DNA from 2 places in the Stenotrophomonas sp. NA06056 genome. Region 1 is predicted to be linked to the other one. Evidence: riboswitches for the same ligand, from Rfam matches in the RefSeq annotation. Region 1 holds a riboswitch; the other holds the start of a gene.

Region 1 (15,624 bases):
AGGCCCAGCAGTGCGCCCGCGCCGAGGTTGCGCCAGGCCAGTCGGCTGCGGCCACTGAAATGGCGCCACAGCTGCAGCGCCAGCATCAGTACGAAGGCCACGCTGAAACTGGCCAGCACGGCCGCCATCGACGGCGTGCCTGACAGTGCCACCTGCTTCAACAGCACATCCACCACTGCAAAGCCGGCCCATACGCCCAGCAACCAGCCCCAGCCGCTGGCTGAAGTGGCTACTGCGGGACCGCGTGGACGCAGGCTGATCGCAACCATCGCCAGCAGGCCCAGGCCCAGCCCGAGCAGCTTCCACGATGTGGCGGTCTGGCCGAAGAACAGGAAGGCCGCCGCCAGCGACAGCAGCAGCGACAGGCGCTGCGCCACATCACTGCGGACGATGCCGGCTACCGCTACTGCGCGACCGAGCACCAGGAAGATCGAGGGCAGCACCACCGCCAGCGCCAGCAGCGAAACCCACGGTGCGTGCGGAGCGCGCAAGGCATCCAGCGGCGGCTGCAGCACCACCGCCGTCATCGTCGCGGCGACCAGATAGTTCCAGGTCACCATCTGCGCAACATCCAGCTGGCGACGGCCAGCCAGCTTCAACAACACCGAAACCAGCACACTGCAGATCACGGCCAGGGACAGGTAGAGCATGGGGCAGGCACAGGGCAGGGGCGGGGGACGCTATCATGTTGCCATGCACAAGCCCTCGTTCCCCGTCGCCCCCGGCGAAACCGCCTGCCTCGTACTGGACGGCCCGGCCGGCCCGCTGGAAGTGGTCGTCGACCTGCCCAAGGCCGATGCATCGGTGCAGCCCATCGTGGCCATCATCTGCCACCCGCTGTCCACCGAAGGCGGCACCCTGCACAACAAGGTGGTCACCATGACCGCCACCACCCTGCGCGAGCTGGGCATTGCCACGGTGCGCTTCAACTTCCGCAGCGTCGGCGGTTCTGCCGGTGAATTCGACCATGGCGTCGGTGAGCAGGAGGACCTGAAGGCTGTCACCGCCTGGGTCCGCCAGCAGCGCCCCGACGACCGCCTGTGGCTGGCCGGCTTCAGCTTCGGCGCACTCGTTTCGTTGAAGGCCGCCGCCGAGCTGCAGCCCGAAGCGCTGATCTCGATCGCGCCGCCGGCAGGCCGCTGGGACTTCGGCGGCATCACGCCGCCGGCCCGCTGGCTGGTGATCCAGGGTGAGCAGGATGAAATCGTCGACCCGCAGGCTGTGTACCAGTGGCTGGACACCCTTGACGCGCCGCATGAGCTGGTGCGCATGCCCGACACCAGCCACTTCTTCCACCGCAAGCTGATCGACCTGCGCGGCGCGCTCACCCACGGCGTCAAGCACTGGCTGGGCACGGCGGCATGAGCGAGGTGGAACTGACCCCGACGCAGCGCTACGCGGCCGGGGTGGAACGTGGCGATTGGCAGAACGACCCGGCCCAGCACGCGGCGTTGGCCGAGCTGGACCGGATCCACCTGGCGCTGGTGGACAGTGCCGAGGACGGCTGGCTGGACCGCCTGTCCTCGTTCTGGAAGAAGCCCGAGCCGGTCAAGGGCCTGTACTTCTGGGGCGGCGTCGGCCGCGGCAAGACCTTCCTGGTCGATCTGTTCTACGACGGCCTGCCGATCAAGCAGAAGTACCGCACCCACTTCCATCGCTTCATGCGCAGCGTCCACGAGCGCCTGCGCGAGCACCAGGGCCAGAGCGACCCGCTGGCGAAGATCGCCCAGGAATGGCGCAGCAACCTGCGCGTGCTGGTGCTGGACGAATTCTTCGTCACCGACATCGGCGATGCCATGCTGCTGGCGCGCCTGCTGGAGCGGATGTTCGCCGAGGGCGTGACCCTGGTCACCACCTCCAACACGGCGGTGGAAAACCTGTACCTCAACGGCCTGCAGCGCGAGAGCTTCTTGCCGGCCATCGGCCTGCTGCAGCGCTACTGCGTGGAACTGTACGCCGAGGGCACCGAGGACTACCGCATGCGAGCGCTGACCCGCTCGCCGGTGTACCGCGCGCCGCTGGCCGCCGACAGTGACGCCTGGTTGGCCACGCGTTGGGGCGAACTGAGCGGTGGCCAACCGGCCAAGGCGGGCAACATCGAGATCGAGAGCCGCAAGATCCCGGTGCGCGCGCGCGGCAAGAGCATCGCCTGGTTCGACTTCGCCGCCCTGTGTGAGGGTCCGCGTGGGCCCTCGGATTACATCGAGATTGCGCACGAGTTCAACACCGTGCTGCTGGGCGGCATTCCGGCCTTTGATCGCCTTAATGAAGATGCCGCGCGCCGCTTCGTCAACCTGATCGACGAGCTGTACGACCGCCACGTCAACCTGGTCTGCACCGCCAGCACCTCGCCGGTCGAGCTGTACACCGGTACCCGCCTGCAGGGCGCGTTCGAGCGCACCGCCTCGCGCCTGATCGAAATGCAGAGCGCCGAGTACCTGGGGACCCCGCACCGCGCGTGAGGGGTCGTGCCGGCCGCTGGCCGGCATCTGCACGATGCATCTGGCCCATGGGCTGCCGGCCAGCGGCCGGCACGACCCGATGACGCCCGTCCACCGGCTGCCCACTGCCTGCCCACCAGCTATCCACAGACTTGTCCCTCGCTTGCGCGGCCCTGTCATGTGAAGCTGTCATTGTTCCGCTGGTGGGGTGCTGATTACCGCCACCACGACGCTTTTCGGGCTTGACTGCGCAGCCCGATCCAGCAGGTCCAAAGCGCCCAAACCGGGCGCCGATGGCACGATCCTTGCGGCGCAAGGGATTGCCGAATTTCACTACATTTGGCGTTGACGGACCCAACTACCCCCACTATCTTGTGGCTGTCGGTTGTGGGGACCCCAAGCCGCCGGGCCCATGGAATGGATCGCCGGACCCTCCGGTGATACGCCCTCCATGCCCGCAGCGGCATCGGTCAGCACTGCCAGCAGCAGCCACAGGCGCAGGTCTCAATTCCTGCGACACCGGTCTGCCACCCTGGGGTGTCACGTCCCGGGCCGCGTCATCCGATGCACCGAGCCATCATCCATCACGCCAAGAGGACACACGCCGTGACCACCGAGACCAGCGCCACCATCGAGAAGGAAAGCGAGTTCCTGTTGACGTCGCCGCCGACGTCCAACGCGATGAGTGTGACCAAGCGCAATGGCACGACCGAACTGGTGGATCTGAACAAGATCGTCCGCGCGGTGCAGCGTTCCTCTGAGGGCCTGCACGCCGTCGATCCGATGCGTGTGGCCACCCGTACCATTTCCGGCCTGTACAACGGCGCCACCACCCAGGAGCTGGACGAGCTGTCCATCCGCACCGCGGCGCTGCTGATCGGCGAAGAACCCGAGTACGGCCGCCTGGCCGCGCGCCTGCTGGCCAACTTCATCGCCAAGGAAGTGTCCAACCAGGAAATCCACGCGTTCTCGCAGTCGGTGGGCCGTGGCCATGAAGTGGGCCTGATCAACGATCGCCTGCTGAACTTCGTGCAGACCAACGCACGCAAGCTCAACGATGCCATCGACATCTCGCTGGACCTGAACTTCGATTACTTCGGCCTGCGTACCCTGTACGACCGCTACCTGCTGCGCCACCCGCACACCCGCAAGGTGATCGAGACCCCGCAGCAGTTCTTCCTGCGCATCGCCAGCGCGCTGAGCGAGGACGTGCCGGAAACCCTGGCGCTGTACAAGCGCATGGGCAACCTGGACTACCTGCCGTCCAGCCCGACCCTGTTCAACTCCGGCACCACCCACGAGCAGCTGTCCTCGTGCTTCCTGCTGGACTCGCCGCAGGATTCGCTGGAATCGATCTACTCCAAGTACGGCGACATCGCCCAGCTGTCCAAGTTCTCCGGCGGCATCGGCGTCAGCTACACCCGCGTGCGTTCGCGTGGCTCGCTGATCAAGTCGACCAACGGTCACTCCAACGGCATCGTGCCGTGGCTGAAGACCATGGATTCGTCGGTGGCTGCGGTGAACCAGGGCGGCAAGCGCAAGGGCGCGGCCTGCGTGTACCTGGAAACCTGGCACGCCGATATCGAGGACTTCCTCGAGCTGCGTGACAACACCGGCGACGAATCGCGCCGTGCGCACAACCTGAACCTGGCCAACTGGATCCCGGACCTGTTCATGAAGCGTGTCGAGTCGGACCAGGAATGGTCGCTGTTCGATCCGCGCGTGGTGCCCGAATTCACCGACCTGTTCGGCGAAGCCTTCGAGGCCGCCTACCTGCAGGCCGAAGCACAGGGCAAGGCCAACCGCACCATCTCCGCACGCAAGCTGTACTCGCGGATGATGCGCACCCTTGCCGAGACCGGCAACGGCTGGATGACCTTCAAGGACAAGTGCAACCGCGCCAGCAACCAGACCCTGCGCGCCGGCAACGTGATCCACCTGTCCAACCTGTGCACCGAAATCCTGGAAGTCACCTCGGCTGAAGAGACCGCGGTGTGCAACCTGGGTTCGATCAACCTGGGCAACCACTTCGACGGCAACGGCGAGTTCGATTTCGACAAGCTGGCCGACACCGTGCGCCTGGCCGTGCGCCAGCTGGACCGCGTGATCGACCTGAACTTCTACCCGATCGAATCGGCACGCCGCGGCAACCTGCGCTGGCGCCCGGTCGGCCTGGGCTGCATGGGCCTGCAGGACGTCTTCTTCCGCAAGCGCCTGCCGTTCGATAGCGCCGAAGCCCGCGCGCTGTCGAAGAAGATTGCCGAGACCATCTACTTCCACGCGCTGGAAACCTCGGTGGAACTGGCCCAGGAACGCGGCAAGCACCCGTCCTTCGCCGACACCCGTGCGGCAAGCGGTGAGCTGCAGTTCGATGCCTGGAACGTGGTGCCGGAAGATGCCGCGCGCTGGGATGCCCTGCGTGAGCGCATCAAGGAACACGGCCTGCGCAACTCGCTGATGATCGCGATTGCCCCGACCGCCACCATCGCCTCCATCGCCGGCTGCTACGAGTGCGTGGAACCGCAGGTGTCCAACCTGTTCAAGCGCGAGACCCTGTCCGGTGACTTCCTGCAGGTCAACCGCTACCTGGTGAACGAGCTGAAGAAGCTGGGCCACTGGACCCCGGAAATGCGCGATGCGATCAAGCTGGCCGACGGCTCGATCCAGGCCCTCACCCAGATTCCGGAAACGCTGCGCCACGTCTACCGCACCGCATGGGAACTGCCGATGCGTTCGCTGATCGACATGGCCGCCGACCGTGGTGCCTTCATCGACCAGTCCGCCTCGCTCAACCTGTTCATGGAAAGCCCGAGCATCGGCGCGATGTCGTCCATGTATATGTACGCCTGGAAGCAGGGCATCAAGACCACCTACTACCTGCGTTCGCGTCCGGCCACCAAGATCGCCAAGACCACCGTCAGCCACACCGCCACCGCAGCGCCGGAAAAGGTGTTCAGCCCGGAAGAGGCCATCGCCTGCTCGCTGGAGAACCCGGAAGCCTGCGAGGCCTGCCAGTAACACACCGCGCGGTGGGTGCCGACCGTTGGTCGGCACTGCTGCTCGACTGCAGAGAACACCAAGGTAGCGCCGGGCCAAGCCCGGCGTTTTGACCCGAGAAGACAAGGAAACACCCATGGCCGACAAGCCCAAGCAGATGCTGCTCGATCCCGGTTTTGAACTGACCCTGCGCCCGATGCGCTACCCGCAGTTCTATGACATGTACCGGAACGCGATCAAGAACACCTGGACGGTGGAAGAGATCAACTTCCAGATCGACATCAGCGACCTGCACAGCAAGATGTCGCCGGGCGAGCGTCACCTGATCCACCGCCTGGTCGCGTTCTTCGCCACCGGCGATTCGATCGTGTCCAACAACCTGGTGCTGAACCTGTACCAGCACCTGAACGCGCCCGAAGCACGCATGTACCTGTCGCGCCAGCTGTATGAAGAAGCGCTGCACGTGCAGTTCTACCTGACGCTGCTGGACAACTACCTGCCGGATCCGGACGAGCGCGTCAAAGCCTTCGCCGCGGTGGAGAACATCGACTCGATCAAGAAGAAGGCCGATTTCTGCTTCAAGTGGATCGACTCGATCCAGGACCTGAAGCGTATCGAGACCCGCGAAGAGCGCCGCCAGTTCCTGCTCAACCAGATCTGCTTCGCTGCGTGCATCGAAGGCCTGTTCTTCTTCGCCGCCTTCGCCTACGTGTACTACTTCCGTTCGCGCGGTCTGCTGAACGGTCTGGCCTCGGGCACCAACTGGGTGTTCCGCGATGAAAGCGCGCACATGGAATTCGCCTTCGAGTGCGTGGACGTGATCCGCGAGGAAGAGCCGGACCTGTTCGACGACAAGATGAAGCAGGATGTCTACGACATGCTGGCCGAAGCCATCGAGTGTGAAGTGCAGTTCGCCGAAGACGTGCTGTCCGGTGGCGTGGCAGGCATTTCCACCCGTGACATGCGCCAGTACCTGCAGCACTGCGCCGACAACCATTTCCATCGCCTGGGCATGGAGCGCAAGTACAACGTGCGCAACCCGCTGAGCTTCATGGAACTGCAGGACGTGCAGGAGCTGACCAACTTCTTCGAACGCCGCGCCTCGGCCTACCAGGTGGGCGTGAAGGGCGAAGTCGCCTTCGACATGAACTTCTGATCGAAGTCGTCAGCTCTGTCGCAACAAAAAACCCCGGCCAACGCCGGGGTTTTTCGTTCTTGCGGTAGCGCCGGACCATGCTCGGCGAGCGCGCAGCGCGGAAGGTATTCATGGTGCCGCGGGCACTCCGCCGGGCATGGCCCGGCGCTATCGCCGTCCATCCATCGCCATGCGCACGGCCAACCCGGCCAGCACCGTGCCCATGAACCACCGCTGCACCGCCTGCCAGGTGGGACGGGCCGCCAGGAAGCCGGCGATGCTGCCGGCCATCAGCGCGATCATGCCGTTCACGCTCACACTCACCGCGATCTGGGTGAAGCCCAGCACCAGTGACTGCATCAATACGCTGCCTTCGCTGTCCGGGTGCAGGAACTGCGGCAGCAGGGACAGATACATCACCGCGACCTTGGGGTTCAGCACATTGGTCAGGAAACCCATCGCGAACAGCTTGCGCGGGCCGTCCACCGGCAGGTCACGCACCGCGAACGGCGAGCGGCCGCCCGGCTTCACCGCCTGCCAGGCCAGGTACAGCAGGTACAGCGCACCGCCGATGCGCAGCGCGTCGTAGGCGAACGGCACCGTCATCAACAGCGCGGTGATGCCCAGCGCCGCGCACAGCATGTAGAACACAAAGCCCAGCGCCACCCCACCCAGCGAGATCAGCCCGGCCACGCGGCCCTGGCAGATCGAGCGCGAGATCACGTAGATCATGTTCGGCCCGGGTGTCAGCACCATGGCCAGCGAGACGAGGGCGAAGGCCAGCAGGTCGGACGTGGCGGGCATGGTGGGTTCACGCAGTGGGGGTGCCGAAGTGTAGCGCCGCCTGCACACCACCTGCCTTAAAATCCGTCCTACCCCACACCCGAACCGCCCCCATGACCCCCATCCCCGAGACCGTGCCGCCGACCGAAGTGCGCATGGCCGAAATCGTCTTCCCCAACCACACCAACCACATGGGCACCCTGTTCGGTGGCCAGGCGCTGGCATGGATGGACAAGGCCGCCTTCCTCGCCGCCGCCCGCTACTCGCGCCGCACCGTGGTGACCGCACGTAGCGACCAGGTTGATTTCAAGCTGCCGATCCGCATCGGCCAGATGGTCGAGACCATCGGCCGCATCGTCGAAGTCGGCCGCAGCTCGATGAAGGTCGAGGTGGAGCTGATCGCCGAGGATCTGCACAGTGGCGAACGCAAGCTGTGCACCCGCGGCCACTTCGTGATGATCGCCTTGGGCGACGATGGCCACCCGGTGACCGTGCCGCAGCTTCCCGGCGCGCCGGTGGCCTGAGCCCGTGCTTGCGGGGGCGCCCACGCGCCCCCATCTGGCTGCAATGACCCTGCCGCTCACCGACTTCATCGACCGCGCCCAACGCCTGTTCGTGCTGACCGGCGCCGGCTGCAGCACCGCCTCGGGCATTCCCGATTACCGCGATGCCGATGGCCAATGGAAGCGCACGCCGCCGGTGACGTACCAGGCCTTCATGGGCGAGGCGGCCACCCGCCAGCGTTACTGGGCGCGCAGCCTGCTGGGCTGGCCGCGCTTCGGCCAGGCTCGACCCAACGGCACACACCAGGCGCTGGCCGCACTGGAGGACAGCGGCAAGCTGCAGGTGCTGCTGACCCAGAACGTGGATGGCCTGCACCAGCGTGCCGGCAGCCAGAACGTGATCGACCTGCACGGCCGCCTGGATCTGGTGCGCTGCATGGGATGCGAGCGCCGCAGCGAGCGAGAGGCGTTCCAGCAGCGGCTGCTTGATGCGAACCCGGGCTGGGACTCACTCGAGGCCGGTATCGCGCCCGACGGCGACGCCGACCTGGAAACCGACTTCTCTGCGTTCGCGGTGCCTGATTGCCCGCACTGCGGCGGGCTGCTGAAGCCAGACGTAGTGTTCTTCGGCGAAAACGTGCCGCGTGAGCGCGTGGCTGCCGTACACGACCACCTGCAGCAGGCTGATGCGGTGCTGGTGGTGGGCTCTTCGCTGATGGTCTATTCCGGCTTCCGCTTCGTGCAGGCCGCGGCCAAGGCTGGCTTGCCGGTGGCCGCGCTGAACCGTGGCCGCACCCGTGCCGACGACCTGCTGCAGTTCAAGGACGAGCGCGATTGCGCCGAGGCGCTGGCCGGCTGGACCACGCGCTGAGCCGAGCATGGGCTCGGCTCCACAGGGGACGCCGACGTTTTGTAGAACCGAGCCTGCGCTCGGCTGCCCTTGCCCACGAAACAGCGATCCACCCACACGGTTGATCTATCGGCCGTACAGCGGTGCAATACGCACCCCCTTTGGTACACCCCCACTGCCGTGAGCCAGCTGTTTTCGCCGATCTCCTTCGGCCCCCTGACCCTGTCCAACCGCATCGTCGTCGCACCGATGTGCCAGTACTCCGCAGAAGACGGCCGCGCCAGCGACTGGCACGCCATGCATCTGGGCAACCTGGCGCAGTCCGGCGCGGGCCTGTTGATCCTGGAGGCCACCGCAGTCGAAGCGCGTGGCCGCATCAGCTGGGCCGATCTGGGCCTGTGGGACGACGGCACCGAAGCGGCGCTGGCGCAGGTGCTGGCCAGCATCCGCCGCTGGTCGCCGATGCCGCTGGGCGTGCAGCTGGGCCATGCCGGACGCAAGGCCTCGGTCAATCGTCCGTGGGACGGTGGCGGCCAGCTGCCGGCCGACGACGCACGTGGCTGGGCCACGGTCGCGCCATCGCCGGTGCCGTTCCATGCCGCCGATCCGGCGCCGCAGGAACTGGACGAGGCCGGCATCGCCGAAGTCGTTGCTGCCTTCGCCGCCAGCGCGGTGCGCGCCGAGCGCCTGGGCTTCGAGCTGATCGAGATTCACGCCGCGCATGGCTACCTGCTGCACCAGTTCCTGTCGCCGCTGAGCAACCGCCGCACCGATGGTTACGGCGGCTCGCTGCCGAACCGCCTGCGGATGCTGGTGGAAGTGTTCGACGCGGTGCGTGCTGCGGTGTCGGACAAGATCGCCGTGGGCGTGCGCATCTCCGCCAGCGACTGGGTCGAGGGTGGCTGGGACATCGTGCAGAGCGAGGCGTTGGCGCAGGTGCTGGACGCGCGTGGCTGCAATTTCCTGCACGTGTCCAGTGGTGGCCTGCACGAGCGCCAGAAGATCAGCGTCGGCCCGGGCTATCAGGTGCCGTTCGCGGCGGCGATCAAGGCCAAGAAGGTGCGCATGCCGGTGATCGCGGTGGGCATGATCACCGAGCCGGAGCAGGCCGAATCGATCCTGCGCCACAACCAGGCCGATGCCATCGCGCTGGCCCGCGGCATCCTGTACGACCCACGCTGGCCGTGGCATGCCGCTGCGGCGCTGGGTGACAGCGTGGTGCCGGCACCGCAGTACCTGCGCTGCGAGCCGCGCGACGCACGTGGCGTGTTCAGTCCGCGCTGAGCACTACACCTGCCAGGCCGGCGGCAGGCCGGCCTGCAGGTGCTCGAACAGCGCGCGGATCTTGGCGGTGAAATCGCGGCGGTCGCTGACGCAGAAAAACACGTCCATCGGTTCCGGCTGCCAGTCGGTAGCGGGCCCGAACACCGCCTGCAGGCGCCCATCGCGCAGGTACGGCTCGGCCACGAACGCCGCCAGCCGGGTGATTCCGGCACCGGCGGCGGCCAGTTCGGCCAGCGCATCGATGTCATCGCAGACCATGCTCGGCGGCAGTGCCGCGTCCACGCGTTGACCGTCTTTCAACAGGCCCCAGCGCAGTGGCCGGCCGTCGGTGGGGAAGCGGTGCAGCAGGCCGCGGTGGGCAACCAGCTGCGCCGGTTGCAGCGGTGTGCCGTGTGCCTTCAGGTAGGCCGGCGACGCGCAGAACACGAACGGGATGCGTGCCAGTGGCCGCGCCACCAACCCATCTTCCAGCTGCGCACCGATGCGGATGCTGGCATCCACCGCCTCCGCGCCGTGCTGCACGGCGCGGTCGGTCAGGCGCAGTTCCAGCTGCAGCTGCGGGTAGCGCTGCTGCAGTGAGGGCAGCAACGGTGCAAGCACGTGCCGGCCGAAGGCGCTGCTGCTGGCGATGCGCAGCGGCCCGGCCGGTTCGATGTCACCAGAGGTGACCATCGCCTGCGCGCGTGCCAGGTCGGCTTCGAGATGCCGCACCTGCGCCAGGTACACCGTGCCGGCCTCGCTCAGCGCCAGTTGGCGCGTGCTGCGGTTCAGCAGACGCACGCCCAGGTGGGCTTCCAGGCGGTTGATGTTCTGGCCCACGGCGGTGGCGCTGATGCCAAGGGTACGTGCCGCAGCGGCAATGCTGCCGGTCTCTGCGGTGCGGGTGAAACTGCGGATGAGCTGCAACAGGTTCATGACCGACCAGCTTGCCATGCGGAATGCCAAGTATCGCTTGGGTCTGTACCAAGCCGTCGGTTGCATCGGTGACCATCCTCCACCGCGCCACGGTGCTGCCCTACACTCAGGTGATGCGCCCCGATTCCATCCTCACCCTCTCCTGTCCCGACCGCACCGGCATCGTCTACCGCGTCTCGGGCCTGTTGTTCGACCATGGCTGCAACATCCTCGACGCCCAGCAGTTCGGTGACGAGGAGAGCGGTCGCTTCTTCCTGCGCGTGCATTTCGACCGTGATGCGGGCCTGCCGCTGGACACCGTGCACATCGCGATGGCCGCACTGGCAGCGGACTTCGGCATGGACTGGCAGCTGCATGACGGACGTCGCCGGCCGCGCCTGCTGGTACTGGTCAGCAAGCAGGGCCATTGCCTGAACGACCTGCTGTTCCGTGCCCACAGCGGCCAGCTGAAGGTGGACATCGCGGCGGTGGCATCCAACCATTCGGACTTTGCAGCCTTGGCGGCGTCCTACCAGGTGCCGTTCCATCACCTGCCGGTGAATGCAGAGACGCGTTCAGCGCAGGAGCAGCAGATCATCGACCTGGTCGAACGCGAGCGCATCGACCTGGTGGTGCTGGCACGCTACATGCAGATTCTTTCGCCCACGCTGTGCCGTGCGCTGGCGGGCAGGGCGATCAACATCCACCACAGCTTCCTGCCCAGCTTCAAGGGCGCGCAACCGTACCACCAGGCGCACGCGCGCGGGGTCAAGATCATCGGCGCCACCGCGCACTACGTCACCGAAGACCTGGACGAAGGCCCGATCATCGAACAGGACGTGGCCCGCGTGGACCACGCGATGACCCCGCGCGAACTGGTGCGGCTGGGCAGCGACACCGAATCGCAGGTGCTGGCGCGTGCCGTGCGCCGGCACGTGGAGCACCGCATCCTGCTCAACGGGCATCGCACGGTGGTGTTCCGGTAATCGTCCATCCCGCGTCCGACGGGCCATGCCCGGCGGCCACGCGTCAGACGATCGCGATCCCCGACTTGCCCAGCGACTCACGCACCATCGCGTCGTTGGCTTCGGTCACCGGCCGGGTCAGGTCCCACAGAAACTTCACCCGGAAGCCGGATTTCACCGCGTCCTGCGCGCTCCACAGCACGCAGTAATCGCGCGCCAGGCCGCACACATGCACCTCGCGGATACGGCGCTCATGCAGCCAGCCGGCCAGACCGGTCGGCGGGCGTTCGCCTTCGGGGCCATGGTTCTCGCGGAACGCGCTGTATGAGTCCACCTGCTGGCGGGTGCCCTTGCGCAGGATCAGATCGGCCACGGTCCAGTCCACGCCCGGGTGCAGTGCGGCCCCGTCGCTGCCCTGCACGCAGTGGTCCGGCCACAGGGTCTGCGGCTGCGCGTGCAGCAGGATCGCTTCGAACGGCAGATGCCCCGGATGCTGGCTGGCAAACGAGGCATGGTCGGCCGGGTGCCAGTCCTGGGTCGCCACCACGGTGCGGTAACGGCGCTCGGCCAGCAGGTCCATGATCGGCGCCACCAGCGCATCGCCCTGTTCGCAGGCGAGGGCGCCACCGGGCATGAAGTCCGGCTGCAGGTCGATCACCAGCAGGGCGACATCGGCGGGCAGGGCAGTCATGGCAGATCCACTACAACGTCAAGGGGCGACCAGCGTGGCCGCCCCTTGCTTGCACGTCAATCGCCCTGCGGCGTCTCAGCGTCCTGCCCGTAATACAGCAGGCCGATCCTGATCCGCTCGCGGCCGTTTTCGCGGCGGTGGCGGTTGGCATCGCGCAGCGAATACACGCAACCACAGTACTCCTGCTGGTAGAACTGCTCGCGCTTGCTGATCTCGACCATGCGGCTGGCACCGCCACCCTTGCGCCAGTTGTAGTCCCAGTACTGCAGACCTTCGTAGCGGGAGGCGGCGCGCACACCGCAGTCGTTGATCTGCGCCATGTTCTTCCAGCGCGAGATGCCCAGCGAGGAACTGATGGTGTCGTAGCCGTGTTCGTGCGCGTACAGCGCGGTGCGCTCGAAACGCATGTCGAAGCACATCGTGCAGCGGATGCCGCGCTCGGGCTCGTTCTCCATGCCACGTGCACGGCTGAACCAGTTGTCGGTGTCGTAGTCGCAGTCGATGAAGGGAATGTTGTGCTGTTCGGCGAAGCGGATGTTCTCCTGCTTGCGCAGCTCGTATTCCTTCACCGGGTGGATGTTGGGGTTGTAGAAGAAGATCGCATAGTCGATCCCGGAGGCGGTGATCGCCTCCATCACTTCGCCCGAGCACGGCGCGCAGCACGAGTGCAGCAGCAGGCGCTGGCCGTTGTCGGGAAGGGTCAGGGTGGGTCGTTGGAGCTCGGTCATCGTCGGGTGCATCTGGGCGTGGGCAGCGGTCTGGCCGGAAACCGTGAACAGGACGCGCGCGGCCACGCCGCCTGCACGCGCAGGACGACGACGGCCCCGGCAACCTCCCCGCGGAGATTCCAGGTCGAGTCAGGGGACGGTCGAGTCCCCCGGCCGGGGCCGGTATTCGGGCTGATGGACACGGGCCGCAGCCCACCTACTACCTGCCGCTTCCCAGGCGCGAGCCCAGTGCTGTTGGCAGGATTCGTTTCCATTCACCGCTGCGGGGCAGCTCCGGAATGCGCGCGCGAGGCGCCTTCACCGGATTCCCGTTTAAATCCATCCCCTCGCGTGAAAGCCAGGACGGATACCTTCGGCAAGTGCAAGGTGGACCGGTTGGCAGCAATGGTCAAGGGACACCATTACGCGCCAAAGCTGTGGCTGCCTTCTCAGGCTGTGAGAGCGCGTCTTGCCATACTGCACATCGACAGACGGGAGGTGGCTCGTGGCGGCGAAGTACTGCGATCTGGTCATGAAAGGCGGCATCACCAGCGGCATCGTGTATCCCAACGCGGTGCTCGCACTGGCCCGCGAATACCGTTTCAAGAGCATCGGTGGCACCTCGGCCGGTGCGATCGCCGCTGCCGTGGCGGCCGCTGCAGCATACGGCGACCGGCGCCAGCAGGCCGGCCAGACCCTGCCCGGTGACGCCGGGTACGGTGGCCTGTCGGCGGTGTCGGCACAGCTGTCGCGACGCGGGTTCATCTACAGCCTGTTCCAACCGGCCAGTGGCGCGCGCGCGGCGTATCGATTGCTGGTGGTGCTGACCGGCAACGCCGGCTGGCCGCGCAAGCTGCTGTGCCTGGCCATCGCGGTGTTCCAGATCGCACCGTTGGAAGTGCTGGTGTCGCTGGCGCTGTTGCTGGGCCTGGGCTGGTGGGGCGGTGGCTGGAGCGGCGTGGCGGCGACCCTGCTGCCGTCGCTGCTGTGTGCCTACGGCGCAGGTGTTGCCGGCGCTGCGCTGCGGGTGGCGCGGGTGGCGCGGCGCAACCTGCTGGGCCTGTGCAGCGGGCTGGGCCGTAATGCCGACACGCCAGCGCTGACCGAGTGGCTGCATGAAAGCCTGCAGCAGCTGTCGGGCAAGCCGATGGATGCACCGCTGACCTTCGCCGACCTGCACGATGCACCCCGCTATGCGGGCGAACCGGACAGCCCGCATGCGATCACCCTGCAGATGATCACCACCTGCGTGTCGCACAACGAACCGCGCACGCTGCCGTTGGGCGGTGCGCAGTTCTGGTTCCTGCGCGAGGAGTTCGAGCAGTTGTTCCCGGCCAGCGTGGTGCAGTGGATGGTCGACCATGCCGGTCCACCGCGCGAGGTTGAAGGCCGCAACTATTACCACCTGCCGCAGGGCGCGTCGCTGCCGGTACTGGTGGCCACGCGCATGAGCCTCAGCTTCCCGCTGCTGATCAGCGCGGTGCCGCTGCATGAGCCCTCGCGTCGCGAGCGTCGATGCGAACCGACGCCGACGGCTGCAGGCGATGCGGGGCACAACGTGGCCGACAGCATGGAGGGGCTGACCAGTGCAGGGCAGTCCTGCGGTCCGGTCATCACTGCGTTCCGGGTGTGCTGGTTCTCCGATGGCGGCATCAGCAGCAACTTCCCGATCCACCTGTTCGATGCAGCGCTGCCGCGTTGGCCGACGTTCGCCATCAACCTGGTCTATCCACAACGCCCCGAGCCGGTGGTGCGCGGTGGCGACAGCCGCCAGGCGCTGGAGCGCTCGGTGTTCCTGCCCACCGAGAACCGCCACGGATGGCAACGTCACTACCAGTCCATCGCCACACCGTTGGCCGCAGGCGAACTGGGCCGTTTCCTGTTTGCGGTGGTGGCTACCATGCAGAACTGGCGCGACCTGCTGCAGGCACGTGCGCCCGGCTATCGCGACCGCATCGTGCACGTGAGCCTGCAGGGTGACGAGGGCGGCATGAACCTGGACATGCCACAGGAGGTGCTAACCCGCATCGCCGACAAGGGCAGCCTGGCCGGTGCACGCTTCTGCTCGTTCTCGTTCGAGAACCATTACTGGATCCGCTGGCGCAACCTGGCCTCGGCCTACCAGCGCTACACGCTGGAGATTTCGCGCACCGATGATCCGGCGCAGCAGGTGCTGGCCTATCGAGCGGCCTATGCGATGGTAGCCACGGGCACGCCGCCACCGCCGTCGTACAAGCTGGGTTCGGAAGACAAGCGCATCGCCTCGCAGCAGCTGTGGGGGCTGATGGTGGAGCAGGGGCGCAGTTGGGATGATCTTGGCCCCGACCTCACCGAAGGCTCGCCGCGGCCGTTGCCGCAGATGAAGGTGACGCCG
Region 2 (15,624 bases), 3.5 Mb from region 1:
TGCGCTGCCGTTCCTGCCCGACGCCGTCATCTTCGACATGGACGGCCTGATGATCGACAGCGAGCGCGTGTCGCTCGCGTGCTGGAGCGAGGCGGCGGAGGCGTTCGGCCTGCCCCTGGATGCCACCTTCTTCGTGCGCATGGTCGGCCTCGGCGACCGCGACAGCCAGGCGCTGCTGCGCCAGCAGGGCATCGAGGACAGCATGATCGAGGCCATGGCCGCGCATTGCCATGAGCTGTACGACGAACGCACCCAGACCGGCCTGCCGCTGCGCCCGGGCATCCTGGAACTGCTGGAGCTGCTGAAGTCGCACGCGGTGCCGCGTGCGGTGGCGACCTCGACACGGCAGCCGCGGGCCAACCGCAAGCTGGCGGCGACCGGGTTGCTGCCGTACTTCGATGCGGTGGTTGCCGGTGGTGACGTGGCGCGGGCCAAGCCGGCACCGGACATCTACCTGCTGGCGGCGCAGCGGCTGGGCAAGGCACCGGAACGCTGCCTGGCGCTGGAGGATTCCCCAGCGGGCACGCGTGCCGCGCTGGCGGCTGGCATGACCGTGATCCAGGTGCCGGACCTGGTGCATCCCGATGAAGAACTGCGCGCGCTGGGCCACCGCATCGTCGGCTCGCTGGTGGACGCCCACGCGCTGCTGCTGCCGCTGTTGCCCAGGTAACGATGGGTGATGGTGGGTGATGGTGGGTGCCGACCGTTGGTCGGCACGTCCTCACATCAAACGCGGCCGAACACCAACGCCGCGTTGGTGCCACCGAAACCGAAGCTGTTGGACATCACCGTGTCCAGCTTCTGCTCGCGGCTTTCGCGCAGGATCGGGAAGCCTTCCACCTTCGGGTCCAGCTCGCCGATGTTGGCCGAACCGGCCACGAAGCCGTCGCGCATCATCAACAGGCAGTAGATCGCTTCATGCACGCTGGCAGCGCCCAGCGAATGGCCCGACAGTGCCTTGGTCGAGGACAGCGGCGGAATCGCATCACCGAACACCTCGCGGATCGCGCCCAGCTCGGTCACGTCGCCCAGCGGCGTCGAGGTGCCGTGGGTGTTGAGGTAATCCAGCGGACGGTCCACGTTCTGCAGTGCCATCTTCATGCAGCGCACGGCGCCTTCACCGGACGGCGCGACCATGTCGGCACCATCGGAGGTCACGCCATAGCCGATCAGCTCGGCATGGATGTGTGCGCCACGGGCCACGGCGTGGTCGTAATCCTCCAGCACCAGCATGCCGCCGCCACCGGCGATGACGAAGCCGTCGCGGTCCTTGTCATACGGGCGCGACGCGCTGGCGGGGGTCTCGTTGAAGCTGGTGGACAGTGCCCCCATCGCATCGAACATCACGCTCATAGACCAGTGCAGGTCTTCGCCGCCACCGGCGAACATGATGTCCTGTGCGCCGTGACGGATGAGGTCGGCAGCGGCACCGATGCAGTGTGCGGAGGTCGCGCAGGCAGCCGACAGCGAGTAGCTGACGCCCTTGATCTGGAACGCAGTGGCCAGGCACGCCGACACCGTCGAGCACATCGTGCGCGGCACCATGTACGGGCCCACCTTGCGCACGCCACGGCTGCGCAGCAGATCGACCGCACCCACCTGCCATTCGCTGGAGCCGCCGCCGGAACCGGCGATCAGGCCGGTGCGCAGGCCACTGACCTGTTCCGGGGTCAGCCCCGCATCGGTGATGGCATCGGCCATCGCCAGATAGGCGAAAGCAGCGGCGTCGCTCATGAAGCGCTTCTGCTTGCGGTCGATCAGCGCGTCCAGGTCGAGGTCGACGCGACCGCCCACCTGGCTGCGCAGGCCGGCTTCGGCGTGGTCGGCCAGCGCGGTGATGCCGGCGCGGCTCTCGCGCAGGGCGGCCGAAACGGTATCCAGATCATTGCCGAGGCAGGACGTGATGCCCATGCCGGTGATGACGACGCGACGCATCAGAAGCTCCCGGTTTCAGTGAACAGGCCCACGCGCAGGTCGCGCGCGCTGTAGATTTCGCGGTCATCCACGTACATGCGGGCATCGGACTGGGCCATCACCAGCTTGCGGTTGATGACGCGGCTGATGTCGATCTCGTAGCGCACCAGCTTGGCGTCGGGCAGCACCTGGCCGGTGAACTTCACTTCGCCGCAGCCCAGGGCGCGGCCCTTGCCGGGGGCACCGAGCCAGGTGAGGAAGAAGCCGGTCAACTGCCACATGGCATCCAGGCCCAAGCAGCCGGGCATCACCGGGTCGCCGATGAAGTGGCAACCGAAGAACCACAGGTCCGGGCGGATATCCAGTTCGGCGCGTACCATGCCTTTGCCATGCGGTCCGCCGTCCTCGCGGATTTCGGTGATGCGGTCGAACATCAGCATCGGGTCGTTGGGCAACCGGCCGGCGGCAGCGCCGAACAGTTCACCGCGTGCGCTGGCCAGCAGCTGGTCGCGGTTGAACGCGTGGAGACGAGTCATGGAAAGCGCAATCCTGGAAGCGAAAACAAGGCAACGAGTTCCCGAGGATGCACGACGGATCAGGCGGATATCAAACCGCGCTTCCGTACGCGTGCGTAGTGTTTTCAGCTGAAACCACGCATCCCGTTGATGCACAACGACCATACTTCGGCGTCTGGACGGGTACGGTGCAGGTATCATGTGGGCCACACATGAACGCACTGCGCAAGATCATCCACGTCGACATGGACGCCTTCTACGCGTCGGTGGAGCAGCGCGACGATCCGTCACTGCGCGGCAAGCCGGTGGTCGTGGCATGGCGCGGCGCGCGTTCGGTGGTGTGTGCCGCCTCGTACGAGGCGCGCGTGTTCGGCGTGCGTTCGGCGATGCCGGCACTGCGCGCCGAGCGCCTGTGCCCGGATGCGATCTTCGTGCCGCCGGATTTCGCGCGTTACAAAGCCGTGTCACGCCAGGTGCGCGAGATCTTCCTGCGCCATACCGATCTGGTCGAACCGCTGTCCCTGGATGAGGCCTACCTGGACGTGACCGCGCCGAAGAGCGGCATCGAACTGGCCACCGAGATCGCCCGCACCATCCGCGCGCAGATCCGCGAAGAGACGAACCTGACTGCTTCAGCCGGCATCGCGCCGAACAAGTTCCTGGCCAAGATCGCCTCGGACTGGCGCAAGCCTGACGGCCAGTTCGTCATTCCGCCGCAGCGCGTGGACGCGTTCCTGCTGACCCTGCCGGTGAAGAGCGTGCCGGGCGTGGGCAAGGTGATGGAGGGCAAGCTGGCCGAGCGCGGCATCATCACCTGTGGTGATCTGCGCAACTGGACGCTGCCGGATCTGGAAGAAAACTTCGGCAGCTTCGGCCGCAGCCTGTACAACCGCGCCCGCGGCATCGATGAACGGCCGGTGGAACCGGACCAGCAGGTGCAGTCGATCTCCTCCGAGGACACCTTCGCCGAGGACCTGCTGCTGGAAGACCTGACTGAGGCGATCGTGCAGCTTGCCGAGAAGACCTGGCATGCCACGCGCAAGACCGAACGCATCGGCCACACCGTGGTGTTGAAGCTGAAGACCGCGCAGTTCCGCATCCTCACCCGCAGCTTCACCCCCGAACGCCCGCCGGAATCGATGGTCGAACTGCGCGACATCGCACTGGCCCTGCGCGCCCGCGTCGACCTGCCCGCCGACACCCGCTACCGCCTGGTCGGCGTCGGCCTCGGTGGTTTCCGCGAAAAGGAAGCGGTGGTGCAGGGCGAATTGTTCGAGCACTGATCATTGCCGTGCCGACCAACGGTCGGCACCCACCATCAGCAGCAGGTTCCATCAGCAGCAGGTTCCAACAGATCGCGGCCAACTGTCGAAGGCGGGGTGGGTCCGGTTGCGGGGGCGTGAGCGCCATGGATGGCGCGACCGAGCTTACAGGGACGTACTTGCAGCGTCCCCCGCAACCGGACCCACCCCGCCATCCCATGGATACCCAGCTGTTGACGTTGACGTTGATTCGGCAGGTGCAGGGCGCAGCCCTGCAAAAGACCCCCTACCTTACGGCCACCGCATCTCGCCCTTGGCCACCTTCGCACTCAACTGCAGCGACTCCACACCCGCCAGCGTCGGATAGCGCGCCTGCATCGCCCTCACCAACGCCGCACTGTCCTTGGCCTTGGCCGTTTCAACATCGAAGGCGCGGATGTAGTCCGCCGTGAAGCGCAACGCACTGGCATCCAGTGCCGCGCCCTCCGCGTAATGACCGGGCACCACCACCTTCGGCTTCAACGCCTGCAGCTGCTGCAGCGTGCGCAGCCAAACGGCATGCGACTGCGGCGTCTGCGTATCGGCCATCCACACATGCTCGCCGGCCACCACCGGAATGCCACCGACGATCGCGCGCAGCGACGGCACCCATAGCACGCTGCGGTCCGGCGTCGGGCCATCCAGGCCGATCAACGGCAGGCGCTGGCCTTCCAGCTGCAGTGCATCGCCTTCCAGTACGGCTGGCACCACGATGCGTGCGGGAACGTCGGCGCCCATCTTCGGCCCCCAGTACGCCAGCTTGCCGGCCTGGGATTCTCGGATGTGCGCCACGGTCTGCGCGGTGGCGACGATGCGCGCCTGCGGGAATGCGTCCTGCACGGTGGCCAGGCCGAAGTAGTAATCCGGGTCGCCATGGCTGATGTAGATGGTGGTCAGTTGCTTGCCGCTGGCGCGGATCTGCTCGACCAGCCGGCGCGCATCGCCGGCACCGAACTGCGCGTTGACCAGGATCGCATCGTTGCGCCCTTCGATCAGCACCGAGGACACCGAGAACATTGCCTGCGGGCCGGGATGGAAGGTCTGCAGGCGCAGCTCGGATTTCGCAGCGCTGGCAGATGCAGGGGCGGCCGGCGCGGCCAGCAGCGGGGTGCTGGCGAAGCCTGCAGCCAGCGCGAGGGGGAACAGCAGGGCAGCGGTTCGCATGGGGCATTCCTCGTGTAGAGCCGAGCCATGCTCGGCTGCATGTTTGCGTTGAGCCGAGCGTGGGCTATGCCGGGCGTCCTTGCCCGGCCCCCTGCGGGCCGTCGCAAGCGACGTTGGCAACGGCTCCTGCCGTTGCCTTCGGCTCTACAGAACAAGCGTGTCGATCAATATGCGGCCGTGATGATCTGCTTCGGGTACTTGCGCGCTTCCAGTTCGGCGACGAACGCGGCGCCGTAGTCGGCGTAGCTGATGCGGCTGTGGCCGCTGGCATCGGCGAGGAAGGCCTTCAGCTGCACGCGGTACTGGCCCCGCTCTTCACCCGGGCCGATTTCGGCGGCCGGCGAGAAGAAGGTCCAGTCCAGGTCATCCACCGCCTGCAGGCGGTTGAACGCCTCACGGTGGGCCAGTGCGTACGGCTTGTACGCCTCCGGGAAGTTGGGGGTATCGACCAGCTGCACGCCGGGTGCGACTTCCAGGCTGCCCGCACCACCGACCACCACCAGACGCGGCACGTTGGCCTTGCGGGCGGCATCGGCCAGCTGCGCGGCCACCTCGCCGACGCGACCGATGTCGTCGCCCGGACGCGGGCCATAGGCGCTGGCCAGCACATCGTGGCCGGTGATGGCGGCGACCAGGGCATCCTGGTCATCCAGCGAGGCGATGACCGGATGGGCGCCGGCCAGCTCGGCCGGCAGGTCCTGCGCGCTGCGCACGATGACGGTCAGTTGGTGGCCGTTGGCCAGCGCGTGGCGGGCGATCTGGCGGCCGATGTTGCCGGTGGCACCGACGAGGGCGATCTTCATGGCAGGACTCCGTGGGGTAGGGCGGGGGAATGAGGCCACTGTAGGCCGCTGCAGTCGCTCGAAAAACAGCGTATAACGCGCTTGTTTGTTGCATGGATCGAGCAGATGGACCGATTGACCGCCATGACCGTGTTCGTCGAAGTCGCCGAGCGCGGCAGCCTGACCGCCGCCGCCGAGGTGCTGGACATGTCGCGGGCGATGGTCAGCCGCTACCTGGCCGAAGTAGAAGGCTGGCTGGGTGCGCGGCTGCTGCACCGGACCACGCGGCGGGTGAGCCTGACCGGAGCCGGTGAAGCCGCGTTGGCGCGCTTCCGGCAGATGCTGGCGATCGGCGAGGAACTACAGGGCGAGCTGGCCAGCGACGATCCCGAGCCACACGGCACGCTGCGCATCACCGCCAGCGTGTCGTTCGGGCAGAGCCATCTGGCGCGCGCGGTGGCCGCGTTCGTGCAGCGCCATCCAGCCGCACGCATCGAACTGCTGCTGGTGGACCGCATGGTCAACCTGGTGGAGGAGCGCGTCGACCTGGCCGTGCGCATCGCGCGGCAGATCGATCCCAGCCTGATCGCCCGTCGGTTGGCGATCTGCCGCTCGGTGCTGTGCGCGACGCCCGCCTACCTGCAGGTACGTGGCACGCCGACCGCGCCCGAACACCTCGTCACGCACAACTGCCTGACCCATCACTACGTTGGCAAGAGCCTATGGCAGCTGCATCGCGCAGGGCGCTCGTTGTCGGTTGCGGTGGGCGGCAACATCAGTGCCAATGAAGCATCGCTGCTGCTGGAGGCCGTGCGCGCCAATGCCGGCATCGCCATGCTGCCGACCTACCAGGTGGCACCGCTGCTGCGCAGTGGCGAACTGATCGAACTGCTGCCCGAGTACAGCCTGGACGAGCTCGGCATTCATGCTGTGTACGCGTCGCGTCGACAACAGCCCGCTATCATGCGGCGATTCCTGGACTTCCTCGCCGAATGCTTCGCGAGCCCGGCCTTCCAGGATCTGGACTGGCGCCCCTCGGGCAAGGAGAACACATGAACCATGGACAGGCGTTGATCGACCACAACCGTGCGGCCTGGGACCGCCAGGCCAGCGAGGTGCGCGAGTGGTCGCGGCCGGTGGACGCCGCAACGATTGCCGACGCCCGCGAGGGGCGCTGGCAGGTGCACCTGACGCCGCGTGCGCTGCCGCTGGATTGGCTCGGCGATGTGCGGGGCAGGCGCATCCTGTGCCTGGCCTCGGCCGGGGGCCAGCAGGCGCCCGTGCTTGCTGCGGCAGGCGCCGAGGTGACCGTGTTCGATCTTTCCGACGGGCAGCTGGCGCAGGACCGCGCCGTGGCCGACCGCGATGGTCTGTCGCTGCGCACCGTGCAGGGTGACATGCGCGATCTGCAGGCCTTCGCCAATGGCAGCTTCGACGTGGTGTTCCATCCCATCTCGAACCTGTACGTGCCCGACGTGCGTCCGGTGTGGGCCGAGTGCCACCGGGTGCTGGCCCGCGATGGCCTGCTGATGGCCAGCTTCTACAATCCGGTGGTGTTCGTCGCTGCGCGTGACGCACAGTTGAGCGAGCAGGGCCTGATCCGCCCGCAGTACGCGATTCCCTATTCCGACCTGGAAGACCTGGAGCCAGCCGCGCGCGAGGCCAAGCTGGCCCGTGGCGAAGCGCTGACATTCGGCCACAGCCTGGCTGATCTGATCGCCGGGCAGCTGGATGCCGGGTTCGTCATTGATCGCTTCATGGAAGACTGGCAACCGCAGCCGCGCTTCGTGATCGACCGCTACCTGCCGACCTTCCTGGCCACCCGCGCACGCCGGATCGGCTGAAAGCGCGGGCGTACAATGGACGGCCCCACGTTGCACGAGTGAGCCGTCCCTTGTCGTATCCCTATCCGCTGGTCGTGTTCGACCTCGATGGCACGCTGGTCGACAGCGCTGCCGATATCGCCGAAGCACTGAACCGCACGCTGGAGGACATCGGCATCGCACGCGTAGCCGAAGCCACCGTTCTGGGTTGGATCGGCGACGGCGTGCGCCGGCTGGTCGAACAGGCCGTGCAGGCTGCCGGGCGCGAGATCGACCTGGCAGCGGTGATGCCGACCTTCATGGTCCACTACCGCGAATGCCTGCTGCGCAGCCCGCAGCTGTTCGATGGCGTCGTGGGCGCGCTGACGCAGTTGCGCGCGTTGAACGTACCACTGGCGATCTGCACCAACAAGCCCGAAGCCCTGGTGCCGCCTTTGCTGCAGCACCTGGGCATCGCCGAGGCCTTCGCGCTGGTGCTGGGCGGTGATTCCCTGCCGCAGCGCAAGCCCAGCGGTGAGCCGTTGCGGCATATCGCCGCACACTTTGAACTGCCCGTCGAGGCGTGCCTGATGGTTGGCGATTCGCTTACCGACTACCGCGCCGCTGAGGACGCCGGCATGCCGATCGCCCTGGTGCGTTATGGCTATCCGCGAGGTCTGGACCTGGACAACGCGCACGCCGTGGCAGTGATCGACGACCTGCGCGAGTTGCCAGGGTTGGCTGCAGGCATTCCGGTGTAGAGCCGAGCCGGCGCTCGGCTGCTTCGATGCCTGAGCCGAGCATGGGCCCGGCTCTGCACGTAGATCGACGCCATGCGTCAATGGCGTCAGGAGGCGCCGGGCAATGCCCGGCGCGTTTTTTCACTTCGGCTGGTAACGCACGCTCAGCTGGTACTCGCGGCCCGGCTGGTTGAACCACGCCACGGTCTCGTACGCGCGGTCGAACACATTGGCCACCCGCGCCAGCACCGACCATGCCGGGGTCAGCGCATATTCGGCGCGCAGATCCAGCGTGCCGTAGCCGCCGACCTTCACCGCATTGGCGGCATCGTCGTAGCGCTTGCCCGCGCCCTGCACAGTCAGACCGGTGCGGAAGTCGCCGAAGCGGCGGTCGATGTCCAGACGCGCAGTCTGCTGCGCGCGGCGTGCCAGCCAGTTGTCGAACTGCGCGCTGCCATTGGTGCGGTTGCGCGGGTCGGTGAAGCTCAGCTGCGCGTTGATGTCGAAGCCGGCCACGGTGGCGCCGCCGGTCAGTTCCGCACCGCGGATGCGTGCCTTCTCGACCTGCTGCATGCGGAAGGTGGCCGCGTCATAGGTGATCAGGTCATCGATGCGGGTCTCGTACACGTCCAGGCCCCAGCGCCAGCCCTGGCCCTGCTGCGAGATGCCGAGGTTGGCACTCTTGGACGTCTCCGGGTCCAGCGTCGGCACGCCGCTCCACGGGTCGTACAGGTCGCTGAAGGTCGGCGCCTTGAACGCGGTGCCGTAGCTGGCGTTGACACGCAGGCCGTGGCCCAGCTCCATCGCCCAGCCGAGGCTGCCGGTGGCGTGGTTGCCAAACTGCTGGTTGTCGTCATTGCGCGCGCTGGCCTGCAGCTGGTGACGGCCGAAGCGCGCCTGATACTGCAGGAACACGCCGGTATTGCGGCGGCTGTCGACCAGGTAACCGGCGCTGCTGCCGTCCAGGTTGTCCTCGCTCCAGTCCACGCCGGCGCTGAGCAGCTGGCCTTCGGCAACACCGATGTCAGCCTGCAGAGAGGCGCTGTCGCGGTGCGTCTGTGCACTGCCGCGTGCACCGAAGTCGCCGAAGTTGTCGGACTCGTTGTCGCTGCGGCCGACATTGGCGGTCAGCGTCAGCTGCTCGGACGGGGTGTAGCGCACCTTGCCGGCCAGCACCTGCTCGCGGGTCTCGGAGTAGTTGTAGTAGCCGTCGTAGTGGTTCTCGCCGTCGGCGCGCAGCGCGCTGCCTTCCACGGTCCACTGGTCGTTGAGGTTGTAACCACCACGCAGGCTCTTGGACAGGTTGCGATAGCCGTCGCGGTCGGGTTCATCGGCGAAGCAGCCGGCAGACAGCGTGGCCGAGCCGCGGCAGGCATCGATGCCGTCCGAATGCTGGTAGGCGATGTCGGCGCCGAACCAACCGCGTTCGGTGCCACCGCCGATGCCGCCGCTGGCCTCACGCAGGCCATTGCTGCCGCCCCCCAGCTGGAAGTGCGGAGCGAAGTCGCCCTGGTTGTGGCGGGTGAAGATCTGGATCACGCCGCCGATGGCATCGGCGCCGTACAGGCTGGACTGCGGGCCGCGCACGATTTCCACGCGCTCGATCTGCGCCAGCGGCAGATCCTGGTACATCGCCAGGCCGAGGTCGGCGCTGTTGATGCGCACGCCATCGACCAGCACCACCGTATGCGAGGAATTGGTGCCACGCAGGAACAGCGAGCTCTGCTTGCCCAGGCCACCGGCATTGGTCAGGTTGATGCCGGCGCGGCCCTGCAGCAGTTCCTGCAGGGAGGTGGCCTGGCTGGATTCGATCTGTGCACGGTCGATCACCTGTGCAGGCGCGATGCTGTCCTGCAGGGCGATCGGGGTGCGGGTGGCGGTGACCAGCACCTGATCGAGATCGGCAGCGCCATCTTCGGCCAGGGCCAACGCGGGAAGAGCGGCCAACACAGCCAGGGACAGCATTCGGGACTGCAGTTTCATCGGGGGGACTCCAGGTGCCGCGCACGCCCGCGCAGCGAAGGGGAGGAGTCGCAACAGGCAGGCACGCGCCGATGCCGCGGCCATCGCCACAGACATCCAGCGCCATGCCCACCGCATCGCGACCTGAGGCTTCCGGGCCGGTCTCCGGGCTCGCCGCCGGGTGGCTCGAGGCCACCGTCCAAGCGCCTTCCCATGCCTGCGGCACAGTGGCGGGATGCCTGGAACTGACGTGCTTACCGTTGCGGGGGCAGCGCCGGCATGGCGTGTTGTCACGCGTCACCGGCTTCCCGTTTCAACCTGCCGGCAGGGCCGCAGGTCACCTGGAAGTGCGCGCAGTCTACGGCATCGCGGCCGGCCCGTAGCGGGGAACCTGCGCGATTGATCCGGCGCGGATGCACCCGGACGGTGCAGTGGGCCTGCGCCAGCGCCTAGAATGCAGCTCGAATTATCGTGGTGCCGTTGCCGATGTCCGTCAGTTTCCCGCTGTTCCCGCGCCGCCCGTACTGGGCACGCGCATGATCCTCGACCTGGTCCGCCATGCCGGCAACGGTCGTGATGAGTTCCTCGATGGCCGCAGCGATCCGCCGCAGCTGGCCCGCCTGCCGCAGGAGCTGGTCGATGCCTATGCCGGGCAATCGTGGGAACGGGTGATCAGTTCGCCGCGCCTGCGCTCGCTGCATACGGCGATGGCACTGGCCACACCACGCGCGCTGGACGTGGAGGCCGACGAGGAGTGGGAAGAGCTGGATTTCGGCGACTGGGATGGCCAATCGCTGTTCGATCTGCCGGAAGACGCGTTGGCCGCCTTCCACGCGGATCCGCATGCGTTTCCGCCGCCGCATGGCGAGAGCTGGGGCCACTTCGAACGGCGCATCGCGCGCGCGCTGGATCGGCTGCTGGACGACGACGACGCGCCGCCGACGGTAGTGGTCAGCCACGGCGGTCCGCTGCGCATGGTGCTGTCGCAGGTGTGTGGCTTGCCGATGTCGCTGTGCTGGGCGCTGCGCATCGACCACGGCACGCGCCTGCGCGTGCGGGTCGAGCGTGGTGAAACCGGGCTGGTGGGCGAGCTGCTGGAGCTGCAGCAGCCCTGAGCGCATTCGCCGGGCATGGCCCGGCGCTACCGATCAATCCTCGCCGGCGCTTTCGGCCGTGCTTTCTTCGCCGTCGTCCTCGGCGTCGAAGCGCTGCTCATGCACCGGGCCCGATGCCGGACCTGCCGCCTTCAGCGGATGCACGGCGATACGTGCTTCGTAGTCCTGCACCAGTGCAGTGCGCTGCGGTTCGCTCAGTTCCTGCCAATGGCAGTCCAGCAGCGCACCTTCCAGCGAATACAGCAGGTTGAGGCTGGGTTTGAAGCCGGCGCGCTTGACCTTGACGAAGGCGCCGACGGCACCGAGGGCAACCAGGTCCTCACGGCTGCGCAGGCCCACCTGGCGCAGCCATGCCGCGCTCTTCGGGCCGATGTTGCGCAGCTTGACCGCGCTCACGGCAACGCCCCGACGAACACGCGGGCGATGGCTTCCAGACCGGCCTGGTCCTCAGCATCGAAGCGGCCGACAACCGGGCTGTCGATATCGAACACACCGATCAGTTGATCATCCCGGATCAATGGAACCACCAGCTCCGAGCGCGATGCTGCATCGCAGGCGATATGGCCGGGGAAGGCCTCCACGTCCTCGATGCGCTGGGTCACGCGCTGGCTGGCGGCCGCACCGCACACGCCCTTGTCCAGCGGAATGCGCACGCAGGCCGGCAGGCCCTGGAACGGACCGACCACCAGTTCCTTGCCGTCGTACAGGTAAAAGCCCACCCAGTTCAGGTCGGGCAGGGCGTGGTAGACCAGCGCAGCGAGGTTGGCCGCATTGGCGATGCGGTCGGACTCGCCGTAGACCAGGCCACGGGCCTGTTCCAGCAGCTGGGCGTATTGTTCCGGCTTGCTGCCGGTGAGCGAGGCGTTGGTGAACATGGCCGCAGTCTAGCAAGCGTGCCGGGCCAGCGATAATGCAGCCCCTGTTGCCCCGCTGGAGCCTGTAATGTCCCTGCCTGCCACGTTGCCGACGGCGCTGTTCGTTACCGGCACCGATACCGAGATCGGCAAGACCGCCGCCAGTACCGCACTGCTGCACGCGCTGCGCCGGCGCGGCCTGCGCGCGGTGGGCATGAAACCGGTGGCCAGCGGCAGCCATGATCTGGGGCAGGGGCTGCGCAACGACGACGCGCTGGCACTGCAGGCCGCCAGCCTGCCGGTGCCGGACTACGCCGATCTGAACCCCTACGCATTGCGCCAGCCGCTGGCGCCGGAGCTGGCAGCTGCAGAAGATGGCGTGCGCATTGAACTGGCACCGATCGTGGCGGCCTTCGAACGCCTGCGCGCGCAGGCCGACGTGGTGGTAGTGGAAGGCGTGGGCGGCTGGATGGCACCGCTGTCGGCGCAGCTGGACCAGCTTGATCTGGTGCGAGCGCTGCGGCTGCCGGTGGTGCTGGTGGTCGGCATGCGCCTGGGGTGCGTCAACCATGCGCGGTTGACCGCGCAATCGCTGCAGGCCAGTGATGTGGACTGCCTGGGCTGGATCGGCAACCACATCGATCCTTCGATGCAGCGCCAGGATGAGAACTTTGCGACCTTGCAGCAGCGTCTGCCGATGCCTTGCTGGGGACGGCTGCCGCATCTGGCCCGTGCCGATGGCAAAGCATTGAGCACGCATCTGCTCGATTGATCTGCTCCGTGTAGAGCCGAGCCCATGCTCGGCTCAGCGCGCGGCTGCGGCGAAAAGCAGCCGAGCGCAGGCTCGGCTCTACAGAAGCTTGCGTGCCATCAGCCTGGAGACGGCTGCCGCATCTGCTCGATTGATCTGCTCCGTGTAGAGCCGAGCCCATGCTCGGCTCAGTGTGGGGCAACGGCGAAAAGCAGCCGAGCGCAGGCTCGGCTCTACAGAAGCCGGTGTGCCGCCAGCTCCCGCGCAATCGCACCCAACCGTTCCACCGCACCGATGAAGCGCGCGTCCAGGGTCTGGCAACACGACAACCGCAGGCAATGCCGGTATCGCGCGCCACGCGAATACACCTGGCCCGGCATGAACACGATGTCCTCTGCCAGTGCGCGCTCGAACAATTCCCGGGTATCCACGCCCGGCACTTCCAGCCATAGCAGGAACCCTCCCTGCGGTTCGGTGGCGCGGGTGCCGGCCGGGAAGTGTTCGGCCACCAGTTGCCGTAGGCGACCGACCTGCTCGCGGTACAACCGGCGCATGCGATGCAGGTGGTGCTCGTAACTGCCTGCTTCCAGGTAGGCCGCCACTGCATCGCCGAGCAGCTGCGGTTCGCCGCCGGTGGACTGGAATTTGAGCAGCGCGATGCGTTCGGCGAAGCGTCCGCCATCGAGCCAGCCGATCCGGTAGTCCGGTGCCAGCGTCTTCGAAAAGCCACCGACCACCATCACCCAGCCATCGCGGTCGAAGGCCTTCAACAAGGGGGCCGGTGGTTCGCAGAACTGCAGTTCGGCATACACCGCGTCTTCGATCAGCGGTAGCTGGCGTGCGTTGACCAGTTCGGCCAGGCGTTGCTTGTCAGCGATGGGCATCGTGCAGCCCAGCGGGTTGTGCACGGTTGGCATCACCACCAGCGCCGCGAGCGGTGTGTGCTCCAGCAGTGCTTCCAGTGCATCCACGTCCAGCCCATGCTGCGGATGGGTGGGCAGTTCGATCGGCTGCAGGCCGAGCGTGGTCAGCAAGGGGTACAGATTGAAGTACGAGGGTGCCTCGATGCCGACAGCATCACCGGCCTGGGTCACCGCACGCAGGGCCAGCTGCAGTGCCTCCATCGCGCCATGGGTCAGCAGCAGGCGCTCGGCGTGGGTATGCAGGCCCAGCCGTGGGCCACGCCGCACGATCTGCGCCAGCAGGCGCTGCGACCCGTTGGGGCGGGCGTAGGTTTCCACAGTCTGCTGGCCATGGCGCAGTACCTGCGCGGTGTGCCGGGCCAGTTGTGCGCCCGGGTAGAACTGCCGTCCGCGCGGGCCGGCAAAAGCGAGGTCGACCACGCCTGGGCGTCGCTGTGCTTCCAGCACGCGCGCCATCAGCACCTGCTGCAGCGGTGCAGTGGGTGCTGACGGCGTATCGCGCAGCGATCGCTGCGGTGCCGACAGTCGCGGCGCGACTTCGAAGCCAGCCTTCGGCCGCGGAATGACCAATCCTGCGTCTTCCAGCTGGCGATAGGCTGCAATCACGGTGTTCAGGCTGAGCTGGCGCTGCGAAGCCATCTGCCGCAGCGAGGGCAACCGGCTGCCGACCGGCAGGCGCCCGCCATGGATCGCCTCGGCCAGCTCGTCCGACAGCCGCTGGTAGCGGGGTGGGATCATTGTGGTGGTGTCTTCTGTATCCATCGACTCGACCCGCATCTGGTTCTGTACCCATGATGCCGGCGAGCCTAGCATGTCGTTGTCGGCCGGGCCTGATCGGGGCCCGGTCGATACTTTCCAAGCGCACGGCTGAATGGCCGTGCGTTTTTTTTCTTGTGTGTAGAGCCGAGCCCATGCTCGGCTGCTCTTCGGCCAACAGCAGCCGAGCATGGGCTCGGCTCTACAGAAGAGCGGTGTCAGCGCATGGGGACCAGCGCCGGATCGCGGCGGTACAACGCTGGGAACTGCTTGCCCAACGCGGCCAGCTTGGGGGCGTCGTAGTAGCGGATGTACGCGGCCTGCGGGTAGTTGCTCATGTAGTTCTGGTGGTAGCTCTCGGCCGGGTAGAAGCGTTGGCCACTACCCACCTGGGTAACGATTGGCGCGCGGTAGCTGCCTGCCTGGCCAAGCTGGCCGATGTAGGCGCGGCTTGCTGCCTGCTGGCGCGGATCATCGACGAAGATCGCCGAGCGGTACTGGCTGCCGTGGTCAGGCCCTTGGCGATTGAGCTGGGTCGGGTCGTGCACCACTGAGAAGAACACCTGCATCAGCTGTCCATAGCTGACCTGGCGCGGATCGTAGTCCACCTTCACCGCTTCGGCGTGGCCGGTGCGGCCCCCGCTGACGCGTTCATAGCGGGCATCGCTGGCACTGCCTCCGATGTAACCGGACACCGCGTTGCTCACCCCTTTCACGTGCTGGAACACGCCCTGCACGCCCCAGAAACAGCCACCGGCGAAGACCACGCTGGCGTGGCTGGCGTCATCGCGGAACGCCGCGTCGCCGCTGGGTACAGGCAGCGCCTGCAGCTGCGCCGTGGGCTCGGTCGGCGCGGCGATCGCGCTGTGGTCCACCAGCAGTACGCCAGCGATCAACGCGGTGGCAACCAGGCCGGCGACGCCGGCGGCAATACCCTGTTCGAAGGAGAGTTTCATCAGGTGCTCCCGGTTCAACCGAAGGTGAAGGCGTAGGCCTGCACGCCTGCGTCGAGGAATTCGATCTCGAAGCGATGTGGACCGACCGT

The links. Region 1 has a riboswitch for cobalamin ahead of HUT07_RS01150 (epoxyqueuosine reductase QueH). Riboswitches for the same ligand answer to the same signal wherever they lie in the genome.
Region 2: another riboswitch for cobalamin. It lies ahead of btuB (TonB-dependent vitamin B12 receptor); the one in region 1 lies ahead of HUT07_RS01150 (epoxyqueuosine reductase QueH).

What each region holds. Positions count from the first base shown of each region.
Region 1 covers NZ_CP054931.1:254,275-269,898, forward strand. The annotation lists gene HUT07_RS01090 (EamA/RhaT family transporter) at 1-650, opposite strand, end outside; gene HUT07_RS01095 (CocE/NonD family hydrolase) at 694-1,365, shown strand; gene zapE (cell division protein ZapE) at 1,362-2,462, shown strand; gene HUT07_RS01105 (ribonucleoside-diphosphate reductase subunit alpha) at 3,048-5,459, shown strand; gene HUT07_RS01110 (ribonucleotide-diphosphate reductase subunit beta) at 5,575-6,594, shown strand; gene HUT07_RS01115 (LysE family translocator) at 6,742-7,377, opposite strand; gene HUT07_RS01120 (acyl-CoA thioesterase) at 7,470-7,880, shown strand; gene HUT07_RS01125 (NAD-dependent protein deacetylase) at 7,924-8,730, shown strand; gene HUT07_RS01130 (NADH:flavin oxidoreductase/NADH oxidase) at 8,890-9,993, shown strand; gene HUT07_RS01135 (LysR family transcriptional regulator) at 9,997-10,908, opposite strand; gene purU (formyltetrahydrofolate deformylase) at 11,022-11,873, shown strand; gene pncA (bifunctional nicotinamidase/pyrazinamidase) at 11,917-12,543, opposite strand; gene HUT07_RS01150 (epoxyqueuosine reductase QueH) at 12,600-13,271, opposite strand; cobalamin riboswitch at 13,411-13,628, opposite strand; gene HUT07_RS01155 (patatin-like phospholipase family protein) at 13,756-15,624, shown strand, end outside.
Region 2 covers NZ_CP054931.1:3,772,748-3,788,371, reverse strand. The annotation lists gene HUT07_RS17095 (HAD family phosphatase) at 1-670, shown strand, start outside; gene fabB (beta-ketoacyl-ACP synthase I) at 727-1,935, opposite strand; gene fabA (3-hydroxyacyl-[acyl-carrier-protein] dehydratase FabA) at 1,935-2,450, opposite strand; gene dinB (DNA polymerase IV) at 2,642-3,712, shown strand; gene HUT07_RS17075 (MBL fold metallo-hydrolase) at 3,983-4,894, opposite strand; gene HUT07_RS17070 (NAD(P)H-binding protein) at 5,059-5,697, opposite strand; gene HUT07_RS17065 (LysR family transcriptional regulator) at 5,803-6,732, shown strand; gene HUT07_RS17060 (class I SAM-dependent methyltransferase) at 6,729-7,520, shown strand; gene gph (phosphoglycolate phosphatase) at 7,571-8,239, shown strand; gene btuB (TonB-dependent vitamin B12 receptor) at 8,360-10,201, opposite strand; cobalamin riboswitch at 10,319-10,540, opposite strand; gene HUT07_RS17045 (histidine phosphatase family protein) at 10,717-11,295, shown strand; gene HUT07_RS17040 (TfoX/Sxy family protein) at 11,329-11,691, opposite strand; gene HUT07_RS17035 (GAF domain-containing protein) at 11,688-12,170, opposite strand; gene bioD (dethiobiotin synthase) at 12,238-12,921, shown strand; gene HUT07_RS17025 (PLP-dependent aminotransferase family protein) at 13,134-14,585, opposite strand; gene msrA (peptide-methionine (S)-S-oxide reductase MsrA) at 14,798-15,535, opposite strand; gene HUT07_RS17015 (cytochrome c biogenesis protein DipZ) at 15,550-15,624, opposite strand, start outside.